DNA from 4 places in the Methylobacterium mesophilicum SR1.6/6 genome. Region 3 is predicted to be linked to each of the others. Evidence: predicted binding sites of a transcription regulator. Region 3 holds the regulator's gene; each other region holds the start of a gene.
What was found. Region 3 encodes LexA, which represses DNA repair genes until DNA is damaged. Its sites were predicted from a motif close to TGTTCNNNNTGTGTTCNG; they were not measured.
Positions count from the first base shown of each region.

Region 1: dinB (DNA polymerase IV) is a predicted target of LexA. The motif match lies at 2,598-2,615, and genes of this name have one in related genera.
Region 2: MMSR116_RS20980 (PA0069 family radical SAM protein) is a predicted target of LexA. The motif match lies at 2,157-2,174, and genes of this name have one in related genera.
Region 4: parE (DNA topoisomerase IV subunit B) is a predicted target of LexA. The motif match lies at 1,851-1,868, and genes of this name have one in related genera.

Region 1 covers NZ_CP043538.1:220,090-224,389, reverse strand. Annotated here, with positions in the region: gene pabB (aminodeoxychorismate synthase component I) at 1-705, opposite strand, end outside; gene rimO (30S ribosomal protein S12 methylthiotransferase RimO) at 1,081-2,427, shown strand; gene dinB (DNA polymerase IV) at 2,639-3,721, shown strand; gene MMSR116_RS01035 (hypothetical protein) at 3,884-4,141, shown strand; gene MMSR116_RS01030 (hypothetical protein) at 4,187-4,300, opposite strand, start outside.
Region 2 covers NZ_CP043538.1:4,388,933-4,393,232, forward strand. Annotated here, with positions in the region: gene MMSR116_RS20970 (amino acid permease) at 1-1,379, opposite strand, end outside; gene MMSR116_RS20975 (hypothetical protein) at 1,515-2,045, opposite strand; gene MMSR116_RS20980 (PA0069 family radical SAM protein) at 2,199-3,314, shown strand; gene MMSR116_RS20985 (ribonuclease HII) at 3,432-4,115, opposite strand; gene MMSR116_RS20990 (glycosyltransferase family 4 protein) at 4,154-4,300, opposite strand, start outside.
Region 3 covers NZ_CP043538.1:5,033,241-5,037,540, reverse strand. Annotated here, with positions in the region: gene MMSR116_RS23840 (NRAMP family divalent metal transporter) at 1-1,215, opposite strand, end outside; gene MMSR116_RS23835 (hypothetical protein) at 1,296-1,511, shown strand; gene MMSR116_RS23830 (hypothetical protein) at 1,550-2,020, opposite strand; gene lexA (transcriptional repressor LexA) at 2,257-2,982, shown strand; gene MMSR116_RS23820 (ComEC/Rec2 family competence protein) at 2,976-4,300, opposite strand, start outside.
Region 4 covers NZ_CP043538.1:5,482,197-5,486,496, reverse strand. Annotated here, with positions in the region: gene topA (type I DNA topoisomerase) at 1-1,190, shown strand, start outside; gene MMSR116_RS25910 (hypothetical protein) at 1,415-1,603, opposite strand; gene parE (DNA topoisomerase IV subunit B) at 1,963-4,023, shown strand; gene MMSR116_RS25900 (PRC-barrel domain-containing protein) at 4,108-4,300, opposite strand, start outside.

The sequences.
Region 1 (4,300 bases), 1.7 Mb from region 3:
GAGGGCGAACGGGTCGAACCCGGCCGGCAGGTCGGCGGTGAAGCGCTGGGCGATGTTGGCTTGGTAGATGTCGCCGGCGCGGATGTAGGCACGGACCTTTTCGACAGCTTCCTCATAACCTTGTCGGTCGAAGTTCGAGTGCCAAGCGAGCGGTTCCGACGGCGCTTCGGAGGTCCCGAGGGGGGGTTCCGCGGCGCCGAGCCGATCCGCGAAGCGGGCGAGCCGCGCCGCCGCGCGGGCCTGCCGGCTCTCCGGGTCGCGTTCGGGAAAGCCGGTGGCGACGAGCCGGCAGGTGCCGGCGGCGTGGTCGATCACCAGGGCCGTGTCGTAGAGGTTCAGGGCGATGTCGTCGGTGAGCCCCGCCCGCCGCGCCGGGGCCGCGACCCGCTCCAGTGCCGCGCCGAGATCGTAGGCGAAGTAGCCGATCGCCCCGCCGGGGAAGGGGTGTTCGGCGTCGGGGTCGATCCGGTACGGCGCGAGGCACGCCCGCAAGGCCGCGAACGGACCGCCCGGGACCGGGTTCCCGTCCAGGGTCGCGCGCTCGTCGCGGTAGCGGAAGCGCGCGAACGGCTCGGCCGCCACGATCGAATGGCGCCCCAGGGAGTCGTGCCGCATGGCGCTGTCGAGGAAGGCGAGCCCGGGCAGGGCGCGCAGCCGGGCGGCCGCCGCGACGGGATCGATGAAGGGGATCTCTCGGGTCCACATGACCGGGTTCGGGCTATCGTCCTGGGCGCGGGTGGGGCGGATCGTGTCACGCTGCCGTCGCACAGGCGATGCCGCGGGGGAAGCGGCAGTTGCACGCAGGGGCCGCCTCGGAGGCGCAGACGGGGCGCGCGCCCGACGCAGGCCGCCGTTCCGCGTCTTCATGTGGGATCTCAGGACCGGCGCGCAAACGCCTTCCGAACAGCCAAGTTTCCGGCTCGACGTCAGACTCGCGCACGAGGCCGGTCACCCCTGCGGCGGCCGGTCTCGCGCCGGGGGCCGGGAGCCTGTATAGAAAGCGCGACCCCGATCCTTTTCGTCCTCAGCTCCGGGCGACCGACCTTCGGTCGCCGGCCGGGACCGCCCGATCCGAAGGCCATGACCGCCACGCCCGCCCCCCGCGGCCCCGCTCCCGGAGCCGCCCCCAAAATCTCGTTCGTCTCGCTCGGATGTCCGAAGGCGCTCGTCGATTCCGAGCGGATCCTCACGCACCTGCGGGCCGAGGGCTACGAGCTGGCGCGCCGGCACGACGGGGCCGACGTGGTGATCGTCAACACCTGCGGCTTCCTCGATTCGGCCAAGGCGGAGTCGCTCTCGGCCATCGGCGAGGCCATGGCGGAGAACGGCCGGGTGATCGTCACCGGCTGCATGGGCGCGCAGCCGGAGGAGATCCGCGAGAAGTACCCCGACCTCCTGGCGGTGACCGGGCCGCAGGCCTACGAGTCGGTGGTGGCGGCCGTCCACGAGGCGGTGCCGCCGGCCCACGACCCGTTCCTCGACCTCGTGCCGCCCCAGGGGATCAAGCTCACCCCGCGCCACTACGCCTACCTGAAGATCTCGGAAGGGTGCAGCAACCGCTGCAGCTTCTGCATCATCCCGTCTTTACGCGGGAACCTCGTCAGCCGCCCGGCCGCCGACGTGCTGCGCGAGGCCGAGAAGCTCGTGAAGGCCGGCGTGAAGGAGCTGCTGGTCGTCAGCCAGGACACCAGCGCCTACGGGGTCGATATCCGCTACAGTGAGAGCCCGTGGCAGGACCGCCAGGTCCGCGCGAAGTTCTACGACCTCACCAAGGAACTCGGCGCGCTCGGGGCCTGGGTCCGGCTGCATTACGTCTACCCCTATCCGCACGTGGACGAGGTCATCCCGCTGATGGCCGAGGGCAAGGTGCTCCCCTATCTCGACATGCCGCTCCAGCACGCGAGCCCGTCGGTGCTCAAGCGCATGCGCCGCCCCGGCAACCAGGAGCGCCAGCTCGACCGGATCCGGAGCTGGCGGCAGACCTGCCCGGACCTCGCGATCCGCTCGACCTTCATCGTCGGCTTCCCCGGCGAGACCGAGGCCGAGTTCGAGGAGCTGCTGGCCTGGCTGCAGGAGGCCAAGCTCGATCGGGTCGGCTGCTTCGAGTACGAGCCGGTGGCGGGCGCCACCGCCAACGCGCTCGGCGACCTCGTGCCGCCGGCGGTGAAGGCCGAGCGCAAGCGCCGGTTCATGGAGACCCAGAACGGCATCGCGCTCCGGCTGCAGCGGGCCAAGGTCGGCAAGCGGCTGCCCATCATCGTCGATGCCGTCGAGGGCGGGGTCGCGAAGGGCCGGTCCAAGGCCGACGCGCCGGAGATCGACGGGAATGTCCACGCCGCCTTCCGGCGCCCGGTGCGGGTCGGCGACATCGTCACCGTGAAGATCGACCGGGCCGAGGCCTACGACCTGTACGGCAGCGTCGCCTGACGGCGGCCCCCGTCTTTGCGAGCGCCGCGAAGCAATCCAGGGTGACGCTACGCTGCCGGGAGGTCCCGCTGCCCTGGGTCGCTTCGCTGCGCTCGCGATGACGGGCGCGGACAGGACTCCTGTTGAGCCCTGACCAATACACCTTGACCCCACCCTCCCGCCGCCGTCTCTGGAACAGAGCAGGAACTCACGGCGGATCTCCGAGGCAGCGATGGATCCGGAGGTCGCGCTCCGAAAAATCATCCACATCGACATGGACGCGTTCTACGCCTCCGTGGAGCAGCGCGACGATCCCGCCCTGCGCGGCCTGCCGCTGGCGGTGGGCGGCTCCCGGGAGCGGGGCGTGGTGGCGGCGGCGAGCTACGAGGCGCGCCGGTTCGGCGTCCGCTCGGCCATGCCGTCGGCCACCGCAAGACGGCTCTGCCCGGACCTGCTGTTCGTGAAGCCGCGCTTCGAGGTCTACCGGGCGGTCTCCGACGAGATCCGCGCGGTCTTCGCCCGCCACACGGCGATCATCGAGCCGGTCGCCCTGGACGAAGCCTATCTCGACGTCACCGAGAATTTTTTTGGACTCCCGACCGCGACGGCCGTCGCCAAGGCGATCCGGGCCGAGATCCTGGAGCGCACCGGGCTCGTGGCCTCGGCCGGGGTCTCGTACAACAAGTTCCTCGCCAAGGTGGCGTCCGACCACAGGAAGCCCGACGCCCTGTTCGTCATCACCCCCGCCATGGGGCCCGACTTCGTGGCCGCCCTGCCGATCGGCCGGTTCCACGGCGTCGGCCCGGTCACCGAGGCGAAGATGAAGCGGCTCGGGATCGAGACCGGGGCGGATCTGCGCGCCTGGACGGTCGAGCGGCTGCGCGAGACCTTCGGCTCCGCGGGGGCCTACTACCACGCGGTCGCCCGCGGGATCGACGAGCGGCCGGTGCGCGCCCACCGGGTGCGCAAGTCGATCGGAGCGGAGACCACCTTCTCGGACGACACCGCCGCCTTCGAGATCCTGGCCGCCCGGCTGGCGCCGCTGTTCGACAAGGTCTGGGCCGGGGCCGACGCCAAGGGCATGCGCGCCCGGACCGTGACCCTCAAGCTCAAGTTCTCGGATTTCGCCCAGGTCACCCGGGCGAAGTCGCTCCCCGGCCCCGTAGCCGACCGGGCCGGCTTGGAGCGGATCGGCCTCGACCTGCTCGCCGGCCTGTTCCCCCTGCGGCGCAGCGCGCGGCTGATCGGCGTGTCGCTGTCGGGCTTCGCGCAGGACGAGCCGGACGGGCCGCTGCAACTCGGGTTAGAACTCTGACGCAGAAGTCAATTTCCGGCTGCAAGTCCTAGTCTATGACCCGGCGCCTATTGTGCGATGTCGCACTTTCGCACCGGCAAGACGTCTCCAGATTGCCGATACGGCGTGCGGCGCCGTACGGATAGGCGCCGCCGGACCTGAACCCCTGCGAGGACCCGCCTCATGTCGAAGCCTGCTTCCCTGGTCGCGGCCTGTGCGCTGACCCTGGCCGCCTCGGCCGGTGCCGCCTTCGCGGACGGCAATTCCGAGTTCAGCGCCTCCAATACGGCCCTGCTGAGGGGCTACACCGCGAGTCCCGGTCGCCTCTATGTGCCGACGACCGGTGACGAGGCTCGGCTCGTGACCGGCTCCGTCGGTACATCCGCCCGCTCGCCCGTCCTGCGGCAGGAAAAGGCACCGGACCGCGTGCCCGTCCGCTGAACGAGCCGCAGATCCGGGCGCTCGTCCAACGCCCGGTGAGGCCGATCAGGCGTTCTTGCGCGGCCGGTGGTCCGGGTCGATGCCGCCGTCGAGCTTCGTCTCGTTGTCCACGTCGCCTTCGAAGGTCGAATCCGCCTGCAGATCCGCGGGATCGGCGCC
Region 2 (4,300 bases), 640 kb from region 3:
CCGATCGCCATCCAGATCACCAGCCGCAGCCACGTATCGAGCGGCAGGCCGATCATCAGCAGCAGGCAGAACAGGATGCCGAGGATCGGCACCACCGGCACGGCGGGCGCCTTGAACGGGCGCTTCATGTGGCGGTCGGTGCGCCGCAGGTAGATCACCGATCCGCAGACCAGGATGAAGGCCGCCAGCGTCCCGATGCTGACCATCTCGCCCAGGATGTTGATCGGCACCAGCGCCGCCACCAGGGCGACCGCGGCCCCGATCAGCGCCTGGCTGCGGTAGGGTGTCTGGTAGGTCGGGTGCACGTGGGAGAACATCTTCGGCAGCAGGCCGTCCTGCGCCATGGTGAAGAAGATCCGGCTCTGGCCGTAGAGCAGGACCAGGATCACGGTGGTCAGGCCGGTCAGCGCCCCGAGCTTGATCAGCAGGGAGAACCAGCCGATGCCGATGACGTCGACGCCCTTGGCGATCGGGTCGGGGACGTTGAGCTCCTTGTAGGGGACGAGGCCGGTCAGCACCGCCGCCACCAGCACGTAGAGGATCGTGCAGACCGCCAGCGAGCCCAGGATGCCGATCGGCATGTCCTTCTGCGGCCGGCGCGCCTCCTGGGCGGCGGTGGAGACCGCATCGAAGCCGATGAAGGCGAAGAATACCACACCCGCGCCGCGCAGGATGCCGCTGTAGCCGAAATGCCCGAAGGTACCGTCGTTGTCGGGGATCAGCGGCTTCCAGTTCGCCGTGTCGACATGGCCCCAGCCCAGCGCGATGAACGCCACCACCACGGTGAGCTTCACCGCCACCATGATGTTGTTGAAGCGGGCCGATTCCTTGGTGCCGCGCATCAGCAGGATCGTGATCAGCGCCACGATCACCACCGCCGGCAGGTTGAACAGGGCGGTGCCGCCGCCGTCGATGGGGGTGCCCGGCGCGTGGGCGAACTGGGCCGGGATCACGATCCCGACATCCTTCAGGATGCTGGTCACGTAGCCCGACCAGCCCACCGCCACCGTAGCGGCTCCCATGGCGTATTCGAGGATCAGATCCCAGCCGATCAGCCACGCGAAGAACTCGCCCAGCGTCGCGTAGGTGTAGGTGTAGCTCGACCCCGCCACCGGGATCAGCGCCGCCATCTCGGAGTAGCAGAGGCCCACGAACGCGCAGGCGATGCCGCCGAGCACGAAGGACAGCATGATCCCCGGCCCGGCATATTGCGCCGCCGCCGTGCCGGTGAGGACGAAGATGCCGGCACCGATGATCGCGCCGATGCCCATGGCGGTGATCGAGAGGGCACCCAGCGATTTCGAGAGCTGCTGCTCGCCCTCGCCGCTCTCGAGGATGTCGTCGACCGATTTGCGCCCCATCAGGCCCGACGAATCCATTGTGCGATCCTTCCCGAGGGGAGCGATTTCAACGTCCTCGCGACAGTGGAGAGACGGCAAATCTTCTCCCGCGCCCCCGGAGTTGTAGAGGAGGCGGGACCGACAACAACGTGGAAGGGCACAAGTTTCTGCCGGTCAGGCCCGGTCGATCCGCGCCAGCAGCGCCTTCACCTTGATCCGGGAGCCGAAGGCCGATCCGCCGCGCAGCACCTCCCGCCGCACCACGTCCCCGGCCCGGGCCTGCCGGGCCCCCATCAGCCTCTCGATCCGGTTGACCAGACGCCCGCTCCAGCCGGCCGCCGGACGGTGCAGGCGCCCGAGCCCGGTCTCCGGCCGGGCGGTCCCGACGAAGCGGTCCAGGGTGCGGATCCACCCTTCGGCCGGGACGTCGCCGGCCTCCAGGCACAGGACCCAGTCCCGCCGGGCCGCGCCCGCGCCATCCGCGTAGGGGTTGCCGCTCCGGTGGACGACCAACGTCGCCCCGGTCGCTTCCGCGACGGCCGCGACGGCCTCGCTCTCGCGACCCGTCACGATCACGGCGTCGCCGACCAAGCCGCCGGCCACGCCGGAGACGAGCACGCTGAGCGTGTCGGCCAAGCGGTCGATCGCGTCCGGATCAGCCGGGTCGGCCAGATAGGTCACCGCGGAGAGCATGAGCGGGCGCATAGACGATTTTGCGCAGCCGTAAACCATTGAACCGTCTTTCGAAGGACCGGCCGCGTCCGAGAGACGCGGCGATGCCGGGATTGCCTTAAAAAGAGGCGTTACCCGCCGCCATGTTCGCTCTATGTTCCACGTGAAACACGGGGGCGACGGGTCATGACGCCGAAAGGGGACGCGGTCGGCACGAGCGCGACGCGACGGCTCGGTGCGAGCACGCCGCCGGAACAGGCTCGGCGCGGTCGCGGTTCGACCGCCAATCCCACCGGCCGGTTCGAGGCAGCCCGGCGAGAGGCGTTCCACGATGCCGAGTGGGCGCCGGATGATCCGACGCCCCTGCGCACGCAGGTGACGCCGGAACGATCCGCCCGGATCATCGCCCGCAACACGTCGCCCGACATCCCGTTCGACCGGTCGATCAACCCGTATCGCGGCTGCGAGCACGGCTGCATCTACTGCTACGCGCGGCCGACCCACGCGTGGCTCGGCCTGTCGCCGGGGCTCGACTTCGAATCGCGGATCTTCAGCAAACCGGACGCGCCCCGGCTCCTCGCCCGCGAGCTCGCGGCGCCGGGCTACCAACCGGAGACGATCGCCCTCGGCACCGCCACCGACCCCTACCAGCCGGCCGAGCGCGAGCACCGCATCACCCACGGGATCCTCGACGTGCTCCGCGAGGCGCGGCACCCCGTCGGCATCACCACGAAATCGGACCTCGTCCTGCGCGATCTCGACATCCTGGCCGAGATGGCCGCGCGCGATCTCGTCCTCGTGGCGGTCTCGCTGCCGACCCTGGATCCGGACCTCGCGCGGCGCCTCGATCCCCGGGCGCCCCGGCCGGAGAAGCGGCTCGCCGCGATGCGCCGGCTGGCCGAGGCGGGCGTGCCCGTGATGATCAACGTCTCGCCGATCATTCCAGGCCTGACCGACCATGAGATCGAGGCGATCCTGGACCGCGCCCGGGAGAGCGGCGCGAGCCGGATCGGCTACGCGCTCCTGCGGCTCCCGGGGGAGGTGGCCGACCTCGTCGCCGATTGGTTCTCCGAGCATTATCCCGAGCGCAAGGAACGCGCCTTCGGGTTGCTGCGGCAGTCCCGGGGCGGCCGCGAGAACGATCCCCGCTTCGGTCACCGCTTCCGCGGCGAGGGTGCCTACGCGTCGATGATCGGGCAGCGCGTGCGGCTTGCCGGCACCCGGCTCGGCTTCGCGTTCGGGCGGATGACGCTGAACCGGGACGCCTTCCGCAGGCCGGGGGAGCAACTGACGCTGCTCTGACGGGCCGGAGAAGGGGCGTGGTCCATCCAACGCATCGCCTCGGGATGCGGTCGAGAACGGGACAGCCGACGTCACCTCCCGCTGCTGTGGTGCCGTGGCCTGCCGAAGCGAGGCCGCTCAGCGTTCGAAGCCCCGGGTGAAGCTCAGCCGGTGATGCGGGCTGCGGCCGAGCTTCGTCAGGCCGGCCCGGTGGAGCTGCGTGCCGTAGCCGACATTCCGCTCCCAGCCGTAACCGGGGTGGCGCTCGGCGAGGCGCCGCATCAGGGCGTCGCGGAAGACCTTGGCGACGATCGAGGCGGCGGCGATCTGCGGCACGAGCCGGTCCCCGCCGACCACCGCCCCGCCGGGAAGCCCGGGCAGGGCATCCCGACCGTCAACCAGGACCGGCGCCGCGATCCCGAGGCGGCCCACCGCGCGCGCCATGGCGTCCAGCGTCGCGGCGCGGATGTTGATCCGATCGATCAGCGCCCGCGAGCCCGCCGCCACCGCTACGTGCGCATGGGTGCGGATCAGCGGCGCCAGCCGGGCACGGACCGGCTCGAGCAGGCGCTTGCTGTCGTCGAGGGCGCCGAGCAGGGTCGGCGGGAGCGCCGCGGGGTCGAACCAGACCGCGGCCACGATCACCGGGCCGCAGAGTGCGCCGCGCCCGACCTCGTCGCAGCCGATGACGGCGGGATATCTGGCCGCCTGGGCCGGATCGAACGGAGTGTCGGTGGCGGGCGGCTTCCGAGCACTCGGCTTGAAACTCGGCGGCCTGGGATTGAGCGGCCTGGGAGCGGACGGCTTGGGAGCGGGCGGCATGGCGCCCTCCTGCCATCCCGCGCGGGCGCCGTCACCGGTCAGGCAGCGTCGCGGCTGCCCCGTTCGCCGCCATGCGCCTCGATGATGTTGCCGAAGAACTGGCGGGCGCTCACGTCCCAGCCGCAGCGCAGGGCCTCGGCGCGGCACGCGGCCCGCGACAGGTCGAGGGCGGCGAGGGCGGCGGC
Region 3 (4,300 bases):
GCCGATCATCGCGAAGGCGATCGTGATCCCCGACACGGCGTAGACGACCCACCTGTAGGCCCCGGCCACGCGCTGCCCCTCCGGCAGGGCGCGCGTGGCCAGCAGGATCAGCAGGCCGAGCGCCAGGGGCAGGAGCAGGGCGTTCATGACCTCGACCGCGATGTTGAGCGCCACGAGGTTCGGCACGAGCTGCACGGCCACCGCCCCCGCGGCGACCGCCAGCGCGAAGGCGCCGTAGAAGGCCGGCGCCTCCCGGGGCGACTGCCCGAGGGAGTGCGGCCGGCCGGTCACGTCGCCGAAGCCCCAGGCCAGCGCCAGGGCCACGACGTTCAAAGCCACGAAGGCCGCCGCGATGATGCCGACCCCGAACACCACCTGCCCGAGCCAGGGCCCGAGGGCCGGGGTGAAGGCGCCCGCGAGGTCGCCCACGGTCTCCAGCCCCTTCGCGCTGCCCTGCCCGGACTTGCCGATCGTGGCGGCGGCCGCGATCAGGATCGCCCCCATCACGCATTGCGAGATCACCGCACCCACCAGGGTGTCGAGCCGCGAGCGGCGCGCATGGTCCCAGCCGAGGCCTTTGTCGACGATGGCCGACTGCTGGTAGAAGATCATCCACGGCATGATCACCGCGCCGATATTGGCGGCGATCAGCACCCGGTATTGCCCGTCACCCAGCGGGATGTGCCCGAAGGAGGCGACGATCTCCGGCACGTCCGGCCGCGCCGCGATCGCCAGCCCGACGAAGACCAGCTCGAACAGGCCGACTGCGATCGCCACCACCTCGACGCGCCGGTAGCTGCCGGTGAAGACCAGCCCGAGGAGCAGGGTCGCCGGCAGCCCGAGACTCACGAGCCGCGGAACCCCGAACAGGTCGCCGATCCCGGCGATCCCGGAGAACTCCGTCACGATGGCGCCGATTCCCGCGACCACGAGGCCGCCGTAGGAGATCCAGGCCCAGGCCGGCCCGTAATGCGTCCGGATCAGCTCGCCATGGCCGCGGCCCGTGGCGGTCCCGAGCCGGACCGTCAGCTCCTGGACGACGTAGAGGATCGGCACCAGCAGGATCTGCAGGAGCAGCAGCGAGTAGCCCCAGCGCGCGCCGCTCTGGGCCGCCGTGATCAGGCTGCCGACATCCGTATCGGCGAGCATCACGACCAGTCCCGGGCCCGCGGCCTTGAGGAACGCGGACAGGCGGGGCAGGGAAGCGCTGGGCACGGCTCGGGAACAGTCCCGGGCGGCGGCAGTTCCGGCGGACGCCTGCGGCGTTTTCCCGGGAGCCCGCGGGAGGAATTGAGATGGCGGAGAGCACGGATCGGGGTTCCGGCTGGAGCCTTCAGGCGAGCGCCGTGCCCGACGGGGTGCGCCTGGAACTCGCCCTATCCGACCTCGGCGGCGCGCCGGTCACCGCCGCCATCACCCTGGACCGGGCGGAGGCCCGCGCCTTCGCCCGCGCGCTGCTGGCGGCGGCTGGGGACGCGACCGAGCGCACCTTCCCCAAGCCGGGGACCTGAGCCGGGGACCTGACGGGCGCGGGCGCCGGGCCCGCGGTTCAGCGCAGGATCAGGCCCGGATTGCGGCCCGGAAGCCGCGGAACCACCGTGCCGCGCTTCTCGATCGGCGCGTCGCACGCGTAGGCGAACTCTGTCTTCAGCGGATCGAACACGGTCTCGCCGGTGATCCGGCAATCCTCGCGCACGGTCTCGTCGAGATAGGCCCGGGCCGCGGTCCGGAAGCGCTTCACCCGCGTCGCCTCGGGCTCGGGATCGATCCGGACCTCGCTCAGGTTGCAGCCGGCATATTCCCGCAGGGCGTTCGAGACGATCAGCATCCGGCGCACTTGCCGGTTGTCGTAGACCTCGTAGGGCTCCTTGCAGCCGATCGTCACCACCTGCGGGGTCAGCGCGACGTAGTTCCGGGAGATGTAGGAGAACCCGGTCGTGCAGCCGGCGAGCGCCAGGCCGAGGGTCACCACGCCGAAGGTCACCACGCCGAGGGGCAGCAGAGCTGCGGGTCGTCGCATCCTCGTCATCCCAGCCCGATCCACGCCGCGCCCCGGGCTTATCCCCGGACGGCCGGCTGGACGCATTGAAACGGCTCCGCTTGCGCCGTCAATGCGTTTCTCCCCGGCAGGCGGCCGCCACGCACGCAAGCGTGGCCATATCTCTCTTGCGGAACACTTGCGGAACGTTTAACGTGTTCGTGATTTGTTTCTGTGGCCGCCACGAGGCGGTCCCTCAAGCCGCGAGGCCCACGTCGATGCTCACGCGCAAGCAGCTGGACCTCCTGCGCTTCATCCAGAACCGCATGCAGGAATGCGGCGTCCCGCCGTCCTTCGACGAGATGAAGGACGCCCTCGACCTGAAGTCGAAGTCGGGCATCCACCGGCTGATCACGGCCCTCGAGGAGCGCGGCTTCCTCCGGCGCCTGCCGAATCGGGCGCGCGCCATCGAGGTGATCCGCATCCCCGAGAGCCTGACGCAGGCGGCCGCGGCCCAGGCGCCCGCCGAGCCCCGCCGGTTCACCCCGAGCGTGGTGGAGGGTGGCAAGTCCAAGCAGCCACCGCTGCCCGCCAATGCCCGCATGATCGACGAGGCCGGACGGGCGGTGTCGATCCCCGTCATGGGCCGGATCGCGGCCGGCACGCCGGTCTCGGCGATCCAGAACCAGAGCCACGCCATCACCCTGTCGCCGGACTTCCTGGCCGGCGGCGAGCACTACGCCCTGGAGGTGCGCGGTGATTCGATGGTCGAGGCCGGCATCCTCGACGGCGACCTCGTGGTGATCCGCAAGCAGGACACCGCCAACACGGGCGATATCATCGTGGCCCTGATCGACGACGAGGAGGCGACGCTCAAGCGCCTGCGCCGCCGCGGCTCCTCGATCGCCCTGGAGGCCGCCAACCCGGCCTACGAGACCCGCGTCCTCGGGCCCGACCGGGTCCAGATCCAGGGCCGCCTCGTGAGTCTCGTCCGCCGCTACTGAAGCGGTTCGGCGGGCGCGTCGCCGGGCGCGTCCCCGCCGCTCGATCCGTCGGCCTCAGCCGGGGCCGCAGGCTCCTCCATGGCGCGACTGCTGTCGACTGCGGCGGTCATCGGCGGTGCCGGCTTCGTGTCCCGGTGCGGTCGCCACGGCAGGCCGCGATCACCGGTCCGGGCGTAGCGCGCGGTGAACCCGCCGGGTTCGGCCCGGAGCGCCACGGCTCCGTGATCCGCCAGGACATGCCGGTCGATCACGAGGGGCCCCGTGCAGGTCGGGGGCGCCGCGAGGCCGGTGATCAGCACCGCGGCCCGGGCGCAATCCTCCGGGAAGGCGCGGCGATCCCGGACCAGCGCGACCGCCCGCCCATCCGGCAGGCGCGCGGTGCATCCGAGCCGGTCGCAGCGCCCGCTTCCGGACGGCGTGACCAGCGCGCCGGGGCGCCGCCCGTCGCCGTCCGCCTTCAGCCACTGTTCCAGCACGAAGCCGGAGGGGCTGCCCAGGGCGGCGAGGCGGCCGTCCGGCCCCCGCACCGCCGCGCCGCCGCCCTGCCGGTCGACGTAGACGTCGTAGCGGTCCGGCAGCACGGTGAGCCAGAGCCCCAGCAGGAGGGGCGGCCCGGCGAGCCAGCGCAGGCGCGAGACCGGGAGCGTCGCCAGCAGCAGGCTTGCGGTCAGCAGGGTCAGCGCCGCGGTTCCGAAGGCCGGCAGCACGAGGATGGCGCGCTCGAACCCGGCGATCCACTCGGAAATCGCCAGCATGCCCCCCACCGCCTGACCCATCAGCCACCAGACCGGCCGGTCGAGGGCGAAGGGATAGGCCAGGATCCCGAGGACCGCGGCGGGCATCACCACCAGGGAGACGAGGGGCAGCGTCAGGGCGTTGCCGACGAGCCCGAAGGGCTGCACGGTCTGGAAGTGGTAGGTGGCGAAGGGCGCGGTGGCGACCTGCGCCACCAGGGTCGTGGCCAGGGTCCCGGTGACCGCCGACAGGCCGCTGCCCACAAGGCGCCCGATCCGTCCCGCCCCGGGGCGCACGAACAGCCGGCCGTCGATCAGGCGCGCGCAGGCGATCAGCCCCGCCACCGCCCCGAACGACATCTGGAAGCTCGGGCCGAGCAGGCCCTCCGGCTCGCGGGCGAGCGCGATCAGGGCGGCGAGCGCGAGGTTGCGCATCGACAGGGCCGGCCGGTCTGCCAGGATCGCGCCCAGCATGATCAGGGTCATGATCAGCGAGCGCTCGGCGGCGATGTCCCAGCCCGAGAAGGCGCAGTAGGCGGTCACGCCCACCATGGCGAAGCCGGCCGCGATCTTCTTGATCGGCC
Region 4 (4,300 bases), 450 kb from region 3:
ACCGCGAATATGTGAAGCTCGAAAAGAAGCGGCTGCAGCCGGAGGACAAGGGGCGGCTCGTCACGGGCTTCCTCGAGAGCTTCTTCCGCCGCTACGTCGAGTACGACTTCACCGCCGGCCTCGAGGAGCAGCTCGACCGCGTCTCCAATGCCGAGATCGACTGGCGGGCGGTTTTGCGCGACTTCTGGCGCGACTTCTCGGCGGCGATCGGCGAGACCAAGGAGCTGCGCGTCGCCGACGTGCTGGAGGCGCTGAACGGCCTCCTCGGGCCGCACATCTTCCCCGACAAGGGCGACGGCTCGAACCCGCGCACCTGCCCGACCTGCGGCTCCGGCCAGCTCTCGCTGAAGCTCGGGAAGTTCGGCGCCTTCATCGGCTGCTCCAACTACCCGGAATGCAAGTACACCCGCCAGCTCTCGGCCTCGGGCGTCGAGGGTGAGGGCGACGGCTCCTCGGCCGAGGGCGGGCAGCCGGGCGTGCGCGTGCTGGGCGACGATCCGGCGACCGGCCTGCCCGTGACGCTCCGCGACGGCCGCTTCGGTCCGTTCCTGCAGCTCGGCGAGGCCTCGACCGAGAAGGGCGCGGAGAAGCCGAAGCGCTCGTCGCTGCCGAAGGGGCTCAGCCCGTCGGACGTGGATCTGAACAAGGCGCTCGCGCTCCTGGCGCTCCCCCGCGAGGTCGCGCGCCACCCCGAGACCGGCGAGCCGATCCTGGCCAATCTCGGCCGGTTCGGGCCCTACGTGCAGCACGGGAAGACCTACGCCAATCTCGGGCGTGACGACGACGTGCTGGAGATCGGCGGCAACCGCGCCATCGACCTCATCGTCGCCAAGGAGCAGGGCGGCGGCCGCGGCCGTCCGGCCGCCGATCCGGGCCGGCCGCTCGGCAAGGACGAGGCCAGCGGCCGCGACCTCGTGGTCAAGGCCGGCAAGTACGGGCCCTACGTCACGGACGGCGAGGTGAACGCCACGCTGCCGAAGAGCCTCAGTGCCGAGGCGCTGACCCTCGATGAGGCGATCGCCCTGGTGAATGCCAAGCGCGCTTCCGGTGGCGGCAAGCCGGCCAAGCGCGGCGCGGTCCGGAAGAGTTCGGCGCGTGCCGCGGGCGGCGACAAGCCGGCGGCGAAGAAGACGACAGCGAAGAAGCCCGCGGCCAAGAAGGCGGCGGCGAAGAAGTCGAGTTCCGGCTGAGGGATTCGTCGAGGAGCGTGTTCGGACGCAGCGACGAGGCTCCTGATCCCACCCCTCTTCTCACGTGTCCACGTCAGCGGGACTCGAAGAAGCGTTCAGGACGCGCGCGGCTGGCTGAAGGGCTCCTTCGAAGCGTCCGCCGCGCTGCGTCGCCTCGGGATTAGGGCGAGGATCGGAGCCAGGATGGACCGCCGCACCGAGGCGCTGCGGAGATCCTGCCCGCCTCAGACCAGATAGGTGATCGTCGCGGCCACCGCGGTCGCGAAGGTCGCGAGCGTGATCGTCGTGGCGTTCACCAGGGCGCGGGCGGGCGGCACGCCGGCCGCATCGTCCTCGCAGCCGAAGGCGGCACCGGCCGCGTGCTCGAAGCGGATCAGGGTCAGGCGGCGGGCTTCGATCGCGGCGTCACTCATCGACTGCGGCTCCCTGACCACGGTCAAGTCTTGTCTGCGGCGCTAACGCCGGGCCGATCGTTCTGTTCCGGCGGTAATCTGCTGAGTGCGGACAGGCTGATCATGGGAAAGCCTTAACCCAATGTTGTGCAACGTCGTGATGACGGTCGACGCACCGCGACCGGTCCGGGGCGCCGCGCCGGCCCTCGCTCGCGGCGGCGCAGCATGCGATAAGGCGGCGGCATCGCCAGGGGGCGAAGGCCTTTGATGTTTACGTTTTGTTCCGCTATCATGCGGGGATGAAGGCGCATGCTCCACGACCCAAGACCCGTCTGCGTGATCCTGAGCCAGCCGATGCGCCGCGCCCGCGGAGGCCGCGCGTGAGCGACCCGGCGCGCGACCTGTTCGGACCCGGCGGAAAGGCGTCCGCCGTCCGCCCGGCCGAGCCGCGGCGGCGCCTGGACGCCTCGGCTTCGGTGACCGCGCTCGCATCGGCTGCGCCGGAGGCAGGGTACACCGCCTCCGACATCGAGGTTCTGGAGGGGCTGGAGCCCGTCCGGCGTCGCCCCGGCATGTATATCGGCGGCACCGACGAGCGAGCCCTGCACCACCTCTTCGCCGAAGTGATCGACAACTCCATGGACGAGGCGGTGGCGGGTCACGCCAGCTTCATCGAGGTGGAGCTGGAGGAGACCGGCGCACTCGTCGTCACCGACAACGGCCGCGGCATCCCGGTCGACCCGCACCCGAAATTCCCCGGCAAGTCGGCGCTCGAGGTCATCATGACCACGCTGCATGCCGGCGGTAAGTTCGACTCGAAGGTCTACGAGACCTCGGGCGGGCTGCACGGCGTCGGCATCTCGGTGGTCAACGCCCTCTCCGACCTGCTGGAGGTCGAGGTGGCGCGCAACCAGACGCTCTACCGCCAGACGTTCTCGCGCGGTCACGCGCAGGGGGCCTTGGAACTGGTCGGCCGGGTCCAGAACCGCCGGGGCACGCGGGTCCGTTTCCATCCGGACGCCGAGATCTTCGGATCGCTGAAGTTCGATCCGCGCCGCCTGTTCAAGATGGCACGCTCGAAGGCCTACCTGTTCGGCGGCGTCGAGATCCGCTGGCGCTGCGCCCCCGCCCTGCTCGAAGGGCTGGAGGACGTGCCGCCGGAGGCCGTGCACCGCTTCCCCGACGGGCTGCGCGACTACCTCGCCCGGGACATCGACGGCAAGGAACTCGTCACCGAGGCGATGTTCTCCGGCAAGATCACCAAGCCGGGCTCGCACGGCTCGCTCGAATGGGCGGTGGCCTGGATGGTCGCCGAGGACGGGATCTCGCATTCCTACTGCAACACGATCCCGACGCCCGAGGGCGGCACCCACGAGGCCGGCCTGCGTGTCGCGCTGCTGCGCGGCTTGCGGGAGCACGCCGAGCGGGTGAACCAAGCCAAGCGCATGACGGCGGTGACCACCGACGACGTCATGGCGACCTGCGCGTCGATGCTCTCGGTGTTCATCCGCGAGCCGGAGTTCCAGGGCCAGACCAAGGACAAGCTCGCCACCGTGGAGGCGCAGCGCATCGTCGAGACGGCGGTGCGCGACGCCTTCGACCATTGGCTCGCCGCCTCCCCGGCCCAGGCCAACAAGCTGCTCGACTGGGTGATCGACCGGGCGGAGGAGCGCCTGCGCCGCCGCCAGGAGAAGGAGGTCGCCCGCAAGAGCGCGACGCGCAAGCTCCGCCTGCCCGGCAAGCTGGCCGACTGCTCGGCGGCCGGCACCGCGGGCTCGGAGATCTTCATCGTCGAGGGCGACTCGGCCGGCGGCTCGGCCAAGCAGGCCCGGGACCGGGCGACCCAGGCGATCCTGCCGCTGCGCGGCAAGATCCTCAACGTCGCCTCGGCCTCGCGCGACAAGCTCGGCGCCAACCAGCTGATCTCGGATCTCACCCTGGCGCTCGGATGCGGCACCGGCTCGGCCTTCCGCGAGGCGGACCTTCGCTACGAGAAGGTGATCATCATGACGGACGCCGACGTGGACGGCGCCCATATCGCCTCGCTGCTGATCACATTCTTCTACCGCCAGATGCCGAAGCTGATCGACCGCGGGCACCTCTACCTCGCGATCCCGCCGCTCTACCGGCTGCAGCAGGGCTCGAAGGTGGCGTATGCCCGGGACGACGCGGATCGCGAGCGCATCATCAAGACGGTGTTCAAGAACGGCAAGGTCGAGATCGGGCGGTTCAAGGGCCTCGGCGAGATGATGCCGGCCCAGCTCAAGGAGACCACCATGGACCCGAAGAAGCGCACGCTCCTGCGCGTCGCGGTCCTCGACGAGGCCCGGGAATCCACCGGCGACACGGTGGAGCGCCTGATGGGCAACAAGCCCGAGGCGCGCTTCGCCTTCATCAGCGAGCGCGCGGCCTTCGCCGAAGGGGCCGATCTCGACATCTGATGGGGTCGCGCCGGCGCGGCCTCGCCGCGCCGGCCGATGGCGCCGCTCCGCTCGCAACGACGGATGACGGGCTTCGGTCGCGGCCTATCGGGGCGCCGGGATTACCTTCGCGGGATCGAACGGCTGGGCCGCCGCCACCGTGTCCTTGCTCATGTTGAGGACCGCCGAGAACCGGTCCCCGCCCGGACGCAGCACGAGAGCGCCGGGCTCTACCGCGATCCGCTTGCCGCCGAGCCCGAGGAACCCGCTCACGTCGATGACCACCGCCTTGAAGGTC